Linked DNA regions of Actinomadura rubteroloni. The protein of the gene in region 1 interacts with the protein of each later gene in a pairwise test. Links are inferred from orthologs where the notes say so. Each region holds a gene or a part of one and is shown on either strand. Other genes may lie near its edges.

Evidence for each region.
Region 2: the proteins of rlmB (region 1) and tsaE interact in binary tests that used the Escherichia coli proteins (3 or more experiments, as listed by UniProt). The link is inferred for Actinomadura rubteroloni from one-to-one orthologs.

Annotation. Positions count from the first base shown.
Region 1 is NZ_MTBP01000001.1:45,387-53,027, reverse strand. Bases 4,740-7,641 are described here. They hold rlmB (23S rRNA (guanosine(2251)-2'-O)-methyltransferase RlmB), read left to right. Parts: upstream 4,740-5,679; coding sequence 5,680-6,603; downstream 6,604-7,641. Other genes in these bases: BTM25_RS00215 (zinc-dependent alcohol dehydrogenase), read left to right, coding at 7,596-7,641; BTM25_RS00220 (HAD family hydrolase), read left to right, coding at 6,871-7,539; BTM25_RS00225 (hypothetical protein), read left to right, coding at 6,644-6,841; BTM25_RS00235 (Clp protease N-terminal domain-containing protein), read left to right, coding at 5,032-5,592; cysS (cysteine--tRNA ligase), read left to right, coding at 4,740-4,956. In the rest of the region: BTM25_RS00260 (hypothetical protein), read right to left, coding at 1-708; BTM25_RS00255 (CarD family transcriptional regulator), read left to right, coding at 1,004-1,486; ispF (2-C-methyl-D-erythritol 2,4-cyclodiphosphate synthase), read left to right, coding at 1,522-1,992; BTM25_RS00245 (DUF2637 domain-containing protein), read right to left, coding at 2,011-3,363; more of cysS, read left to right, coding at 3,562-4,739. UniProt on the Escherichia coli protein: Specifically methylates the ribose of guanosine 2251 in 23S rRNA.
Region 2 is NZ_MTBP01000002.1:1,828,307-1,835,787, forward strand. Bases 3,995-6,736 are described here. They hold tsaE (tRNA (adenosine(37)-N6)-threonylcarbamoyltransferase complex ATPase subunit type 1 TsaE), read right to left. Parts: upstream 5,732-6,736; coding sequence 5,258-5,731; downstream 3,995-5,257. Other genes in these bases: tsaB (tRNA (adenosine(37)-N6)-threonylcarbamoyltransferase complex dimerization subunit type 1 TsaB), read right to left, coding at 3,995-4,187; BTM25_RS19920 (hypothetical protein), read right to left, coding at 4,230-5,132; BTM25_RS19930 (alpha/beta fold hydrolase), read right to left, coding at 5,733-6,736. Also shown: BTM25_RS19895 (hypothetical protein), read left to right, coding at 1-658; BTM25_RS19900 (phosphotransferase family protein), read left to right, coding at 815-1,750; tRNA (adenosine(37)-N6)-threonylcarbamoyltransferase complex transferase subunit TsaD, read right to left, coding at 1,752-2,789; rimI (ribosomal protein S18-alanine N-acetyltransferase), read right to left, coding at 2,786-3,277; more of tsaB, read right to left, coding at 3,504-3,994; more of BTM25_RS19930, read right to left, coding at 6,737-6,830; alr (alanine racemase), read right to left, coding at 6,823-7,481. UniProt on the Escherichia coli protein: Required for the formation of a threonylcarbamoyl group on adenosine at position 37 (t(6)A37) in tRNAs that read codons beginning with adenine.

The DNA.
Region 1 (7,641 bases):
CAGCGTGCGCGCGTCCGCGACGATTCCGTCGGCCTGGACGAGCACGGCCGTCAAGCCCGCGCCCGCCGTCCCGGCCGCCGGGGCGTAGGCGCCCGCGAGCACGCCGGACGGGTCGGCGACGAGCTGCGGCGACCCCTCGTGCGCGGTGGCGGCGAGGGCGCGCAGCTCGCGGCGGACGGCGTCGCGCGCGAACGTCCGGCCGCGCGTGTCCGCGACGAGCCAGAACCGCAGCTCGAACTCCCGGGCCGTCCCCGACAGCTCCGCGACGAGCCCGGCGCACGCGCAGCCCGGCGGGACGATCCCGATGACTCCCGGCCGCAGCGTGCTGAGGTCGGCCCGTTCGGTGCGCCCGGTGACGAACTCGACGGTCCCCGTCGGGAGCGGCCCGTTGACCTCCCCGGCGGGCGCGGCCGGGTTGCGGGCCAGCAGGGACGCCGTCGGACGCGTCGTCGGACGCGGCCCGAACGCCGTCATGAGCCCGCCGCTGACCAGCGCGGCCAGCAGCGCCAGCGTGATGATCGGGATCGCGACGCCGAAGCGCGTGACGGGGGAGACCAGCCGCGCGGCGCGTTCGCGGCGGCGGCGCCTGCGCTCCTCGCGGCGGTAGGCGAGGACGTCGGCGGCGAGCGCGCTGGCGTCGTCGGGCACGACGACGTCCACCCGAGGGAGCCCGTAGTCGTCGGGCTCGTGGTCGCCGTCTGGCCGCACGCCGCACCTCACCTCGCTGGAACGCCGTATCCTGGGGTATTCGCGCCGTTCGCGCGCTTCGTACCCGCCTGGTCCGGCATGTTCACCTCCAGTATGCGGCGACCGCCGGAAGTCCGGCGGCTCCCGGCCGCCGGACCGGTGTCGCGACCGCTCGTCGACGGGCGCCCGAACGCATGGAACGCTGCCCTTGTCAAGCTCCCAATTAGGGGGTTGACCTGCGCATTTGTCGAGAAGGCCGGTGCGGCGCCCTTCGGGCCCGTGCTAAACTGGTGTCAGCGGAAGGGGTATCTGTCACATGACTTTCCAGGTCGGCGACACCGTCGTCTACCCCCATCACGGGGCTGCTCGAATCGAGGCCATCGAGACCCGCACCATCAAGGACCAGGAGCGCATCTACCTGGTCCTGAAGGTCGACAAGGGCGACCTGACCGTGCGCGTCCCGGTCGAGAACGTCGAAGAAGTGGGCGTCCGGGACGTCGTGGGCAAGGAGGGCCTGGAGAAGGTGTTCGAGGTGCTGCGCGCACCTTACACCGAGGAGCCCACCAACTGGTCCCGCCGGTACAAGGCGAACCTGGAGAAGCTCGCCTCCGGTGACGTCAACAAGGTCGCCGAGGTCGTCCGCGACCTGTGGCGGCGCGACAAGGAGCGCGGGCTCTCGGCCGGCGAGAAGCGCATGCTGGCCAAGGCCCGGCAGATCCTGGTGAGCGAACTCGCGCTCGCCGAGAAGACCAACGAGGACAAGGCCGAGGCCCTCCTCGACGAGGTGCTGGCGAGCTGATCCCCGCGTTGAATCCTGCGGAACGGCTCCCCCGGGTGGGCGTCGGCACGGACGTCCACCCGTTCGGTGACCCCGATCGCCCGCTCTGGGTGGCGGGCCTGCTCTGGCCCGGCGAAGGCCCCGGGCTGGCCGGGCACTCCGACGGCGACGTCGCCGCGCACGCCGCCTGCGACGCGCTGCTCTCGGCCTGCGGGCTCGGTGATCTCGGCGCGGTCTTCGGCACGTCCGACCCCCGCTGGTCCGGCGCGGCGGGGACGACCCTGCTCGCGGAGGTCGCCCGCCTGGTCGCAGAATCCGGCTACGTGATCGGCAACGTCGCGATCCAGGTCATCGGCAACCGGCCCAAGATCGGCAAGCGGCGCGCCGAGGCCGAGGACGTCCTCGCCAAGGCCCTGAACGGGGCGCCGGTCAGCGTCTCGGCGACCACCACCGACGGGCTCGGGCTCACCGGGCGCGGCGAAGGGCTCGCCGCCATCGCGAACGCGCTCGTCCTCCCCGCCCCCTGACCCGGCCGTCCCACCCCTTCACTCGGCCGGCGGGGTCGGGGAGCTGCGGAAGCTGCCGGACGGCGGGTTCCAGTCCCAGATCTCCAGATCGCCGTCCTTGGCGGGCCGCTCGACGTCCTCGCCCTCATCGCCCCGGACGATCCGCTCCTCTTCGGTCAGCGGCGGTTCGGCGGGCACCGGATCGGTCGCCTGCTCGGCGATCGTGCGGACCTGCGCGGGCAGCAGCACCGGCGCGGGCTCGGGGGCTTCTACCTCCGCGTCCGACTCGGGCAGCGGCGGCGCCTTCTCCTCGCGCCGCGCGACCTCCAGCTCGTCCGCCCGCGTCTCGCGCCGCACGACGTCGGGCTCGTCCTCGACTACCTGCGCGTCCGCACGCGTGTCGCGTCGCGTGACTTCCGGCTCGTCCTCGGCCGCGCGCATGTCGCGCTGCGTGGCGTCGGGCTCGTCCCCGGCCGCACGTGTGTCGCGCCGCGTCGCGTCGGGCTCGTCCTCGGCCGCACGTGTGTCGCGCCGCGTGGCGTCGGGCTCGTCCTCGGCCGTGCGCGACTCGCGTTGCGTTAGGTCGGGCTCCTCGGCTGCGCGCGACTCGCGTCGCGTACCGTCCTCGGTCGCGCGGATGTCGCGCCGCGTGGTGGCCGGTTCGTCGTCCAGTGCCTCGCCGGTGTCGTGCGGGCCGTCCAGCGCGGGCTCGTCGTCGTCGGCCCAGGCGACCTCGCGCATCGGGCGGGCGTCGTGCCGGGGGATCTCGCGGGTCTCGTTCCACGCGGCGCCGGTCTCGGTGCGGGCCGCCCAGACGGCGCCGAAGTCCTCGTCCGGCGCGGGGGCGGGCGGCGGGACGAGCGCGAACTCGAACTCGGGCTCGGGCTCGGCGTCCGGCAGCGGCGGCGCGTCGGCCTCGCGGCGGACCGGCGCGTCCGGGACGGGGCCGGGCGAGCGCTCCGCCGCCGTCCGGACCTGCTTGATCATCGTCAGCCACAGCCACACCGCGACGGCCAGCATGACGTTCGGCGCGACCGCGACCCCGGCCTTCACCGCGTCCGAGGGAAGCGACCCGTAGCCCCGCACCGCGTGCTGCACGGCGAGCGCGGCGCCGCCCGCGAGCAGGACGAGCAGCAGCAGCCACCGCAGCGTCCGCGCGAACCAGTGCGCGCGGCGCGCGACCACGACCGCCAGCAGCGCGACGACGAGCAGCGTGTCGGCCATGACGGGGTAGGCGGGCGCCCAGCGTCCCTCGACGCCGCCGGTGCGGGCGAGGACGCGCAGCGGTTCGTAGGTCAGCACGAACCCGGCCCCGGCGAGGACCAGGACGGCGAGCGCCGCCGACCAGGTGAAGAACCGGCCGGGGCGCGGGCTGGGGGAGGACGACGGCATCGCGGGCTCTCTCCGGGGGAAGGGGTCCGGTCCCGGTGGATGCCCGTTCGCGGCCGGGTCATCCACGGAGGCGCGGTGATCATTCCGCTGCCGCGACCCTAGCCGTTCCGCGCGGCCGAGCGTGGGAGGCCCGCTCCGGACGATGCTCCCTACCCTTGAACCGTGCCTCTGAAGCGCCGCATCCCATAACCTGGATCGGTGAGCCTGCACCTCTATGACACCGGCAGCCGTACCGTCCGCGTTTTCGAGCCCCTTCGCGAGGGCCGCGTCGGGATGTACGTCTGTGGTGCCACTCCGCAGGCCGCGCCCCACATCGGCCATCTGCGCTCCGGCGTCATCTACGACGTGCTGCTGCGGTGGCTGCTGCGCTCGGGGTACGAGGTGATGTTCGTCCGGAACGTCACCGACGTGGACGACAAGATCCTCGCCGTCGCGCACGCCTCCGGTACCCCGTGGTTCGCGATCGCCGAGGGCAACCAGCGGGTGTTCGGCCGGGGCTACGACACGCTCGGCTGCCTGCCGCCGACGGTCGAGCCGCGCGCGACCGGGCACGTCCCGGAGATGATCGTCCTGATGCGGCGGCTGATCAAGAACGGGCACGCCTACGCGGCGGGCCGCGACGTGTACTTCGACGTCCCGTCCTGGGCGGACGAGTACGGCGCGCTGTCCAACCAGAAGCTGGAGCACATGCGCCCGTCCGGCGACGTCGTCGACGAGGAGGCCAAGCGCGACCCGCGCGACTTCGCGCTGTGGAAGGGCGCCAAGCCCGGCGAGCCGTCCTGGGAGACGCCGTGGGGCGAGGGGCGTCCGGGCTGGCACCTGGAGTGCTCGGCGATGGCGTCCCGCTACCTCGGCGCGGAGTTCGACATCCACGGCGGCGGCATGGACCTGATCTTCCCGCACCATGAGAACGAGATCGCCCAGTCCCGGGCGGCCGGGGACGCGTTCGCCCGGTACTGGCTGCACAACGGCCTGCTCACCGTGGACGGCGAGAAGATGAGCAAGTCCATCGGGAACGTCGTGCTGCTGCCCGAGCTGCTGGGCCTGGCCCGTCCGGTGGAGATCCGGTACTACCTGGCGTCCGCGCACTACCGGTCGCTGCTGGACTTCTCGCGGACCGCGCTCGGCGAGGCCGTGTCGGCCTACCAGCGGATCGAGGGGTTCGTGACGCGCGCCGCCGAACTGGCCGGCCCGGTCGGGCCCGGCGACCTGCCGACGGCGTTCGCGGACGCGATGGACGACGACCTCGGCGTCCCGCAGGCGCTCGCGATCGTCCACGAGACCGTCCGGGAGGGCAACAACGCGCTCGCGGCCGGGGACGCGGCGGGCACGGCGGCGGCGCTGGCGGCGGTCCGCGCGATGACGGGCGTCCTCGGCCTGGACCCGCTGGACGAGCAGTGGGCGGGGAGCGCCGAGAACGACCTGCGCCCCGTCGTGGACGCCCTGATCCGCGTCGCGCTCGACCAGCGGCAGGCCGCGCGGGCGCGCAAGGACTACGTCGCCGCCGACGGGATCCGCGACAGCCTCGCCGAGGCCGGGATCCTCATCGAGGACACCGCGCACGGGCCGCGCTGGGAGCTGAAGCGTTCCTGACGAACCGGGCGGGAACGGGTCCGGGGACGAGTACGGTCGGAGACCGGGACTCCCCCTACCCCGAGGCGGTGCGACGTGTTCGAGCGGTTCACCGGCCGCGCCCGCGCGGCGATCGCGGCGGCGCGGGACGAGGCGCGGCGGCTGCGGCACGACCATGTCGGCACCGAGCACCTGCTGCTGGGCCTGCTCGGTGCCGCCGACGATCCGGCCGCTGCGGCGCTGGCGGACGCGGGCGTGACGGCCGACGCCGCCCGCGCCCGCGTCGCCGAGCTGACGGCCCGCGCGGACGGCGGGACGGCCGGCGAGATCCCGTTCACCCCGCGCGCGAAGGCGGCGCTGGAGCTGGCGCTGCGGGAGGCGCGGCGGCTGGACGCCGAGTCGATCGACACCGGGCACGTCCTGCTCGGCGTGCTCCGGGAGGGCGCCGGACGCGGCGTCGCCGTCCTGACCGGCCTCGGCGCCGACCCGGCCGCCCTGCGCGCGGACCTGCTGGAGCGGTGCGGCGGGCCGCGCGCCGAGCCGTTCCTGCCGGGCGCGCGGCCGTCCACCGCCCGCCGCCTGGACGCCATCGAGCGGCGGCTGGAGAGCATCGAGACGCTCCTGGCGAGCGTCGTGGCCCGCATGGACCGGACGTGACGCCTCCGCGCGCCGCGTAAAATCGGAAGGTCCGCCCCCGAACCCGTGCGGGCGTCCGCCACCCGCAACCACATCCGAGGGACAGACATGGCCAAGCGCAAGGGCAAGGGACCGACCCCCAAGGCCGAGGACCGGCACTGGCACGCCAAGCGGCAGCGCGCCCGCGCCGTCAAGAGCGCCAAGCGCACCGGCACGCCGACGGCCGGGCCGACCGCGCCCGCGGCCCGTCCCGGCGACCGCGACCAGGTCCGCAAGAGCCGTCCGGCGGGCGCGCGGCGGGCCAACGGCGAGACGCCGGAGCTGGTCACCGGCCGCAACCCGGTGGTCGAGGCACTGCGCGCGGGCGTCCCGGGCAGCGCGCTGTACGTGTCGGAGGGCCGGGACGACCGCGTCCGCGAGGCGATCCAGATCGCGGCGGACCGGCGGATCCCGCTGATGGAGATCGGCCGCGCCGAACTGGACCGGCTGACCGACGGGGCCGTCCACCAGGGCCTCGCGCTCCAGGTCCGGCCGTACCGGTACGCGCACGCCGAGGACCTGCTGCGCGGCACCGCGCCGCTGATCGTCGCGGTGGACGGCATCACCGACCCGCGCAACCTCGGCGCGATCGTCCGGTCGGCGGCGGCGTTCGGCGCGAGCGGCGTCGTGGTGCCCGAGCGGCGCGCGGCCGGGGTGACGGCGGGCGCGTGGAAGGCGTCGGCGGGCACGCTCGCGGCGATCCCCGTCGCGCAGACGACGAACCTCGCGCGGCAGCTCAAGGCGTACCAGAAGGCCGGGTGCTTCGTGGCCGGGCTGGACGCGGCGGGCACCGTCCCGGTCGGGGAGATCGAGGTCGCCGACGGGCCGTTCGTGCTGGTCGTGGGCTCGGAGGGCAAGGGCATCGGACGCCTGGTCGCCGAGACGTGCGACCTGCTGGTCACGATCCCGATGCCGGGCGCGGCCGAGTCCCTGAACGCGGGCGTCGCGGCGGGGATCGCGCTGTACGAGGCCTCGCGGCTGCGGTCGTCCTGACCGCGCGTACGCTGGGAACGAGCAGAAGGGGGCACCCGAGATGGCATTGCGCCGCCCGTCGTTCCTGCCGTCGCTGGACGAGCTGGAGAACCAGGTGGAGGCACAGGCCGCCGCCCAGGCCCCGAGCAAGAGCGCGTACTTCGACCACCCGATCGCCAAGAACATCTTCTGGATCTCGCTGATCCTGGTGATCGTGTCGCACCTGGTCGCGCTGTCACTGTTCTTCTTCGTCGACTGATCCGCGCCACGGCGGGTAGGCGGTCCCGCGTGAAGGACGCAGTGATCTTCGACGTGGACGGCACGCTGGTCGACACCAACTACCTGCACGCGGTGAGCTGGTGGCAGGCCTTCCGGCAGCACGGGCACACGGTGCCGATGGCGTCCGTCCACCGGGCGGTCGGGATGGGGTCGGACAAGCTGCTCGACGCCGTCCTGCCCGCCGACCGGGACCGTTCGGCCGACGACGCGATGCGCTCGGGCCACTCCGCCCTCTACGCCCAGTACTGGGACCGTCTGGAGGCGTTCGCCGACGCGGGCGCGCTGCTGCGGCGCTGCGCGAGCCAGGGCAGCCGCGTGGTGCTGGCCAGTTCGGCGTCGGCCACCGAGATGGGCGCGCTGCGGCGGGCCCTGGACGCCGACGACGCGATCGACGCCATCGCCTCGTCCGCCGACGTCGAGGAGAGCAAGCCCGCGCCCGACCTGGTCGAGGTCGCGCTGAAGACGGCCGACGTCGGTGCGGAGCAGGCCGTGTTCGTCGGCGACGCCGTGTGGGACGTGCGGGCCTGCGTCCGGGCGGGCGTGCCGTGCGTCGGCGTCCTGTCGGGCGGGACGTCCCGCGCCGAGCTGATGGACGAGGGCGCCGTCGCCGTCTACGCCGATCCGGCGGAGCTGCTGCGGGAGTTCGACGCGAGCGTCCTGCACCGGACCATCGCTTAGCGCGGCGTTCGGGGGGTAGGCGCGGGGTTCCGCCGATCTTCCGGGAGGAACCGCTGATGAAGGCGCTGACCTGGCAGGGCAAGCGCGACGTGCGCGTGGAGG
Region 2 (7,481 bases), on another replicon or contig:
GCGCACGGCGGGCCAGCCGGTCACCGACCGGATGCGGGAGCTGCTCGCCCGCACGGCGCGCGACCAGGTCTACGAGCAGCGCTCGCACGGCCAGGTGCTGGACGAGTTCCGGCAGCGGCTCGAAGGCATGGAATGGCTGCTGCGCGAAGTGCGGGACCGGGAGCTGGCCGCGCTCGCCGCGCAGATCGAGGACGGCATCGGCCGCGTGGACGAGGCCGCGCAGCGCGTCACGGACCTGGCGCGGCGGCTGGACCGGCTCCAGGGCGGGATGGAGGCGTCGTCGGTCCGCTTCAACCGGCTGGACAAGGCGCTCGCCGAGCAGGGCCACCGGAACGACCGGCTGGAGCACGCGGTCGGCGAGGTGTCCGCGCGGGTCGACCGGTCCCTCGGCGATCTGGCCGGACGCGTCGAGAAGGGCCTGGACGCCGTCGCCGGGCGGATGGAGGGCGTCGCCGGGCGCCTGGACGGCCTGGACGGGCGCCTCGCCGGGCTCACCGGCCGGCTCGACGGCGTGGACGGCCGGTTCACCGGACTGGAGGCCACCGTCCGGACGGCGGGCGACCACGCGGAGGTCGTCCAGCGGCTCGCCGCGCTGGAGGAGATGATGATCACGCTGGCCGAGGCCCTGTTGCGCCCGCGGCACGATGGTGGGGAGTGACCGAGAAAGTCGGCCGGTTCATCCGACAAGTCCTATTTTCTCCGCTTTAATCCCCCGGCGATGACCGGCTTCGTCAGTCATTCACCGACGTGACGTGCTGCTCGTGACGTTCCGTCTTCGCAAAATCACTCCCCATGCCCGCCCGAATCCGTTTTGATGGATCTCGTGACCGACTCGGACCCGTCCCGTCGCCCGCCGGGCAGGCGCACGCTCCGCTGGATCGAGGAATGCTGCGGGCTCGGCTCGACCGTCCGCGCGATCCGGCCGCTGCCGGGCTGCGGGCACGTCAACCACGCGGTCGTCGTGGAGACGGGCGCGGGCTCGGTGCGCACGCTCGTCCTGCGCCGCTGGCCCCGTCCCGCCGACGAGAACGCCTGCGCCATCGCCGCCGAGTTCTCCCCCGAGCGGGAGATCGCCGCGCTGACCCTGCTGGCGGGCAACGGGGTGGCCGCGCCGCCGCTCGTCGCCGCCGACCCGTCCGGCGCCTACACCGACGCGCCCGCGCTGCTGCTGGAGCGGCTGCCGGGCCATCCGCCCCGCCCGACTCCGAACGACCTGCCGGTCGTGCTCATCCAGACGGCGGCGGCGCTGCTGCCGATCCACGCGGTGCGCGGCGCGTCGTCCATGCCGCACTACGTCCCGCGCATCGCCGCCGAGGACGCCGCGCCGCCCCCGCGCGCGACCCGTCCGGACGTGTGGGAGCGCGCCGCCGAGATCGCCGCGGGCCGCGCCCCCGACGCGCCGGCCCGCTTCATCCACTGCGACTACCAGCCCGACAACACGCTCTGGGCGTTCGGCGCGCTGAGCGGCGTCGTGGACTGGTCGGAGGTGTCGTGCGGCCCGGCGGCGGTGGACGTCGCGGTGATGCGGCTGCACCTCGGGCTGCGCTACGGCCTGCCCGTCGCCGACAGTTTCGTGGAGATCTTCGACCAGGTTTCGGGCGGCTACGCCCACGACCCGTACTGGGACGTCCGGGTCGCACTGGACGCCCTGCCCGGCGGCGTCGGCGTCCTGGACGAGGCCCACGTCCTGCTGCACGAGGCGTTCCTCGGCGCCGCGCTCGCCCGCCTGGGCGCCGCCGCTACCGGCTGACCTACAGCGACACCGTCTCGATCGGCAGGCTGGAGTCGGCGGGCAGGTCCAGCGCGGACGGCGCCAGCCCCGCCCCGACCAGTTCCGCGCCGAGCGCCGCGACCATCGCGCCGTTGTCGGTGCACAGCTTCGGCCGCGGGATCCGCAGCCGCACCCCCGCCGCGTCGCACCGCTCCTGCGCCAGCGCCCGCAGCCGCGAGTTCGCCGCCACGCCGCCGCCGATCACGAGGTCCCCGACGCCGTTGTCGCGGCACACCTTGATCGCCTTGTGCGTCAGGACGTCCACGACGGCCTCCTGGAACGACGCGGCGACGTCCGCGACCGGCACCGGCTCCCCCGCGCGCTCGCGCGCCTCGACCCAGCGCGCGACGGCCGTCTTCAGCCCGGAGAACGAGAAGTCGTAGGTGCCGTCGGCGTACTTGCCGCGCGGGAACGCGATCGCCGCCGGGTCGCCCTTGCTCGCCTCGCGGTCGATGAGCGGGCCGCCGGGGAAGCCGAGGTCCAGCACGCGGGCGACCTTGTCGAACGCCTCGCCGGCCGCGTCGTCCACGGTCGCGCCGAGGGACCGCACGTCCGTCGCGACGTCCGGGACGAGCAGCAGCGACGAGTGCCCGCCCGACACCAGCAGCGCCACGCACGGCTTGGGCAGCCGGCCGTGTTCGAGCTGGTCCACCGCGACGTGCGCGGCGAGGTGGTGGACGCCGTACAGCGGGCGGCCGAGCGACAGCGCGTACGCCTTCGCGGCGGCGACCCCGACCATCAGCGCACCGGGCAGCCCGGGGCCCGCTGTGACGGCGAACGCGTCCACGTCGGCGAGCGTCAGCCCCGCCCCGCGCAGCGCCCGCTCCACCGTCGGCGTCATCGCCTCCAGGTGGGCGCGCGACGCCACCTCGGGCACGACGCCGCCGAACCGCGAGTGCTGCTCGACGCTGGACGCGATCGACTCGCCGAGCAGCGTCGTCCCCCGCACGATCCCGACCCCGGTCTCGTCGCAGGACGTCTCGATGCCGAGCACGATCGGCTCCGAGTCGATGATCATGTTCCCCTCCGGCTGAACCCGACCGGCCCGCGCCGTCCCGCGCGGCGGCTCATCACGACGGCGTCCACGCCGGACGGCTGGTAGTAGCCCCGCCGCAGCCCGATCCGCTGAAACCCGAACCGCTCATAAAGCCGCTGCGCAGACGCATTATCAGCGCGGACCTCCAAGAACACGGCCTCACACTTCCGCCGCTCCGCCTCGTCCAGCAACGCGGTGAGCAACGTGGCGCCGACCCCCGCCCCCCGCCGGTCCGCACGCACCCCGATGGTCTGCACGTCGGCCTGCCCACCCGCCGCCGCAAGCCCCGCATACCCGACGATCTCCCCGCCGATCTCCGCGACAAGGTAGTGCCGCGTCCCCGGCTGCCCCTCCAGCTCCGCACTCAACATCGCCGCCGACCACGCGTCCTCGGGAAAGATCTCCTCCTCCAGCGCGTGCACCGCGAACACGTCCTTCTCCCGCATCCCCCGCAACACCACCCCGCTCATGTGTCCCCCGCCCGCCTGCGGCGCGCCGAGAAGCCGCGCGCTTCCCTCGTCGCTCTGGTCGCAAGCTCCCGCCACTCCTCAGTCCAGCGCCCGGCGCGCGCCGCAGGCGCGCGCCGTGCTCCCCGCACGCCCGCGACGCGCCTCAAGCCGCGCGCTTCCCTCGTCGCTCTGGTCGCAAGCTCCCGCCGCTCCTCAGTCCAGCGCCCGGCGCGCGCCGCAGGCGCGCTCATCGCGGCGTGACCTTTTTGCGGGGGCCCGGGGCGACGGCGTCGGGACGGCGCAGGTAGAGCGGTTCGGGCGGGAGGAGTTCGGGGCCGGGACGGCCGGACAGGCGCGCGATCACCAGGTCGGCGAGCGCCGTCGCCGACGGGCGCAGCGGGTCCGGCGCGGACGCGCCCGCGAGCACGCCCGAGTAGAGGACCGCGCCCTCGCCGATCACGGGCAGGCCGTCGGGGGCGCCGGCCAGGACGTCGGCGGCGGGGCCGACGGACGGGCCGGTCACGCGGACGCCCGCCGACGCGTACCGGGCCCAGTAGACCTCTTTGCGGCGCGCGTCGGTGGCGACGGCGAACGGGGTCGTCCGGCCGGACGCCCACGCGATCACGTCGAGCGTGCACACGCCGTGCACCGGCACGTGCAGCGCCTCGCCGAGCGACCGCGCGGTGACGAGCCCGACGCGCAGCCCCGTGTAGGGGCCGGGGCCGACGCCGACCGCGATCGCGCCGAGGTCGGCGGGCGCCGCGCCCGCCTCGGCCAGCACCCGCTGGACGGACGGGGTCAGCAGCTCGGTGTGGCGGCGGGCGTCCACGGCCTCGGCCGACGCGCGGGCGCGGACCGCCGCGCCCGGAACCCACTCGTACAGCGCGACGGTGACCGCCGCGGTGGCGGTGTCGAAAGCCAGGACCAGCACGAAGGGACAGCGTAGTCCAGCGGGGGCCCGCGCCGTCCGCGCTCAGCGGGCGCCGAGTTCGCCGATCATGGCGCGGGCGGCCTGCTCGGCGCCGGACACGGCCTGCGCGGCGGCCAGCGGACGGCCCCGGTCGGCCCCGCCGTAGCGGACGGTCACGAGCAGGTTCCCGACCCGGACGTTCGTCACCGCCGACGCCGAGCCGTCCCCGGAGTCCTGGCTGGTGACGACGTAGTTCTCCTCGCCGAGGCCGCCGACCCGCGACTTTCCGGTCAGCCGCTGCCCGTCGACCAGGGAGCGTCCGGACTCGTCGGCCGTGCGCTCGGCACGGAACGTCGCGGCGGCCCGCTCGGCGGCCGAGCCCGCGCCGGACGGGGCGATCGCGCGCAGCTCGACGGTCAGCAGCCGCTTCCGGTTGCCGGTGTAGGCGCCCCAGACGCACTGGTTCTGGCGGTCGCTGGCCTGGTAGTTGTCCGCGGGCGTGCGGTCCGCGCCGGGCGCGAGCCGGCCCGCGAGAGCGGCCGGGAACACCGTGCAGGCGTCGGGGACGTCGGCGCGGTCGGCGTGGGCGAGCGGCGTGCGGGCGGCCACGCTGTCGCCGCCGACCCGGCCGCCGTCCAGGACGTGCGTGCCGGACAGCAGCGCGATCGCGGCGCCCGCGCAGGCGGCGACGCCGACCGTGATCCCGGCGATCACCGTGCCGCGCCGGCCGCCCCGCTGCCGCCGGCGGCCCGCGACCCGGTGGCTGCCCGTGCCGGCGCGCCGGGTCTGCCGGGACGACCGCGCCGCGTGCCGGGAACCGCCCGTCGCCCGCGCGGGGGCGGACGGCGCGAAATAGGGACCGGACTCCTGGGCCCCGTACGGCCGTCCGTAAGGACCGGAATCACCCGCGCCCTGGAGGCGCCGATCGTCCGCGCCGGGATAGCCGCCGCGCTGGCCGCCGTTCACGCGTCCTCGCTCCCGCCGAGCAGCAAATCATGCGATTTGTGCAGTCCAGCCATGTTCCGGCAAAGAGTACGACATGGACGCGAAACCTCATCGCCCCGCGCTGACAAGAATGACCGGCGGACTTGTCATTCCCCAACAAACTGGCCGGCCCAGCGCTCCCCCACGCCGGTCAGCCGGACGACGCGTTCCTCGTCCGTCCCGGCGGGCCCGCGCGCGATCGTCACCTCCAGCCGGTCGTCGGCGAGACCTTCGGCGAGCCCCTCGCCCCACTCCACGACCGTGACGGCGTCGGCGAGGGACGCGTCGAGGTCCAGGTCGTCCAGCTCCGCGACGCCGCCGAGGCGGTAGGCGTCGGCGTGGACGAGCGCGGGACCGTCCCCGAGCGACGGATGCACCCGGGCGATCACGAACGTCGGCGACGTGATCGGCCCCCGCACGTTCAGCCCCTCGCCGATCCCCTGGGTGAGGGTCGTCTTGCCCGCGCCGAGGTCGCCGGTGAGGACGAGCAGGTCGCCCGCCCGCAGCAGCCCGGCCAGCCGGATCCCGAGCGCCCGCATGTCGGCGGCGGTCGGGACCGCCAGCGCCTCCGTCACGTCCATCTCACGCACTCCGCTCCTTCGGCTCGGCGAGCAGGCGCTCGGCCAGCCGCCGCACCGCCCCGGTCACCGCGCCCGGGAACTCCAGCGGCAGCACGTGCCCGGCCTCCTCGATCTCGATCAGCTCCGCGTCCAGCGCCGCCGCGACCGCCCGGCCGTGCGCGGCGGGGGTGAACCGGTCCGCCCCGGCGACGAGCACGACCGCCGGACGTCCGGCGACGACGGGCAGCGCCGCCGTCTTGTCGTGGTCCATCAGCGTCGGGTAGAACTCGGCGATCACGTCGATCGGCGTGCGGCGGATCATCTGCTCCACGAAGTCCACCACGGACGGGCTGACGTACCGGTCCGCGAAGGCCATCTTCCGCGTGACGAAGAACGCCAGGTCGGCGCCCGCGCCGCGCACCCGGTCCACGAGGTCGGCGCGGCGGCCGAGGCCGCGCAGCGTGCCCGGGGTGATCGGACGCAGCAGCTTCGCGAGCACCAGCGGCAGCCCGAGCGTCATCTCCTTCAGGTCCCCCGCCGACGTGTTGACCAGCACGACGCCCGCGACCTGCTCGGCGAACAGCGCGGGATGCGCGGCGGCCAGCGCCATGATCGTCATCGTGCCCATCGAGTGCCCGACGAGCAGTACCCGGCCGCCGGACGGGACGGTCGCGGCGAGCACGGCCGCCAGGTCCTCGCCGGTCTGGTCGATCGTGGCCGACAGCGGGTCCGCGCGGCCGGACCGGCCGTGGCTGCGCTGGTCCCAGTAGACGAACCGGACGCCGTCGCCGAGCTGGCGCGGCAGGTCCCGGCGCTGGTAGTGCCAGGTGTGCAGGTTCAGGCAGTAGCCGTGGCAGAAGACGATCGTGAGCGGCGCGTCGTCGGGGCCCTCGACCTCGACGTGCAGCGGCAGCCCGTCCGGCGCGAGCACCGGCACCGGCGTGCCGCGCCGCAGGCCGAACTCCTCCTCGGCGTCGGGGTCGGGGCGCAGCCGCACCCGGCCGACCGCGATCCGCCGCAGCCCGACCGCCGCGCCGATCCCGGCGGCGCCGGCGCCCGCGACCGCACCGGCCACGCCCAGTCTCCGGCGGCGGCTCCCCGCCGCGCGCTTGCTAGCCATCGGTCCCTCCGACGTAGACACGGGGCACCCGGAACCCGACGCGGGTGACGATCTCGTACGAGATGGTGCCGAGCGCGTCCGCCCAGTCCTGCGCGGTCGGCTCGCCCCGGTCGCCGGGTCCGAACAGGACCACCTCGTCGCCCGCCTCCAGGACATCGTCCCCGAGGTCGATGACGAACTGGTCCATGCACACGCGTCCGGCGATGCGGCGGCGGCGCCCGGCGGCGAGGACTTCCAGCAGGTTGGAGCCGTGCCGGGGCACGCCGTCGCCGTATCCGGCCGGGACGACCGCGAGAGTCGTCTCACGCTCGGTCACGAAAGTGTGGCCGTAGGACACGCCTGAGCCCGCCGGGACGCGCTTCACCAACGCGGCGTCGGCCGTCAGCGTCATCGCGGGCCGCAGCCCGAACCCGCCGCGCTCGGGGATCGGCGACAGTCCGTAGATCGCGATGCCCGGCCGGACGACGTCGAACCGCGCCTCGGGCAGCGTCAGCGTCGCCGCCGAGTTCGCCAGATGCCGCACCAGCCGCCGCCCGGCCGCCTTCTCGGCGTGCCCGGCCATGTCGGTGAACGCGGTGAGCTGCCGGGCGATCGACGGGTGCCCCGGCTCGTCCGCGCAGGCGAAGTGCGACATCACGCCGACGACCTCGA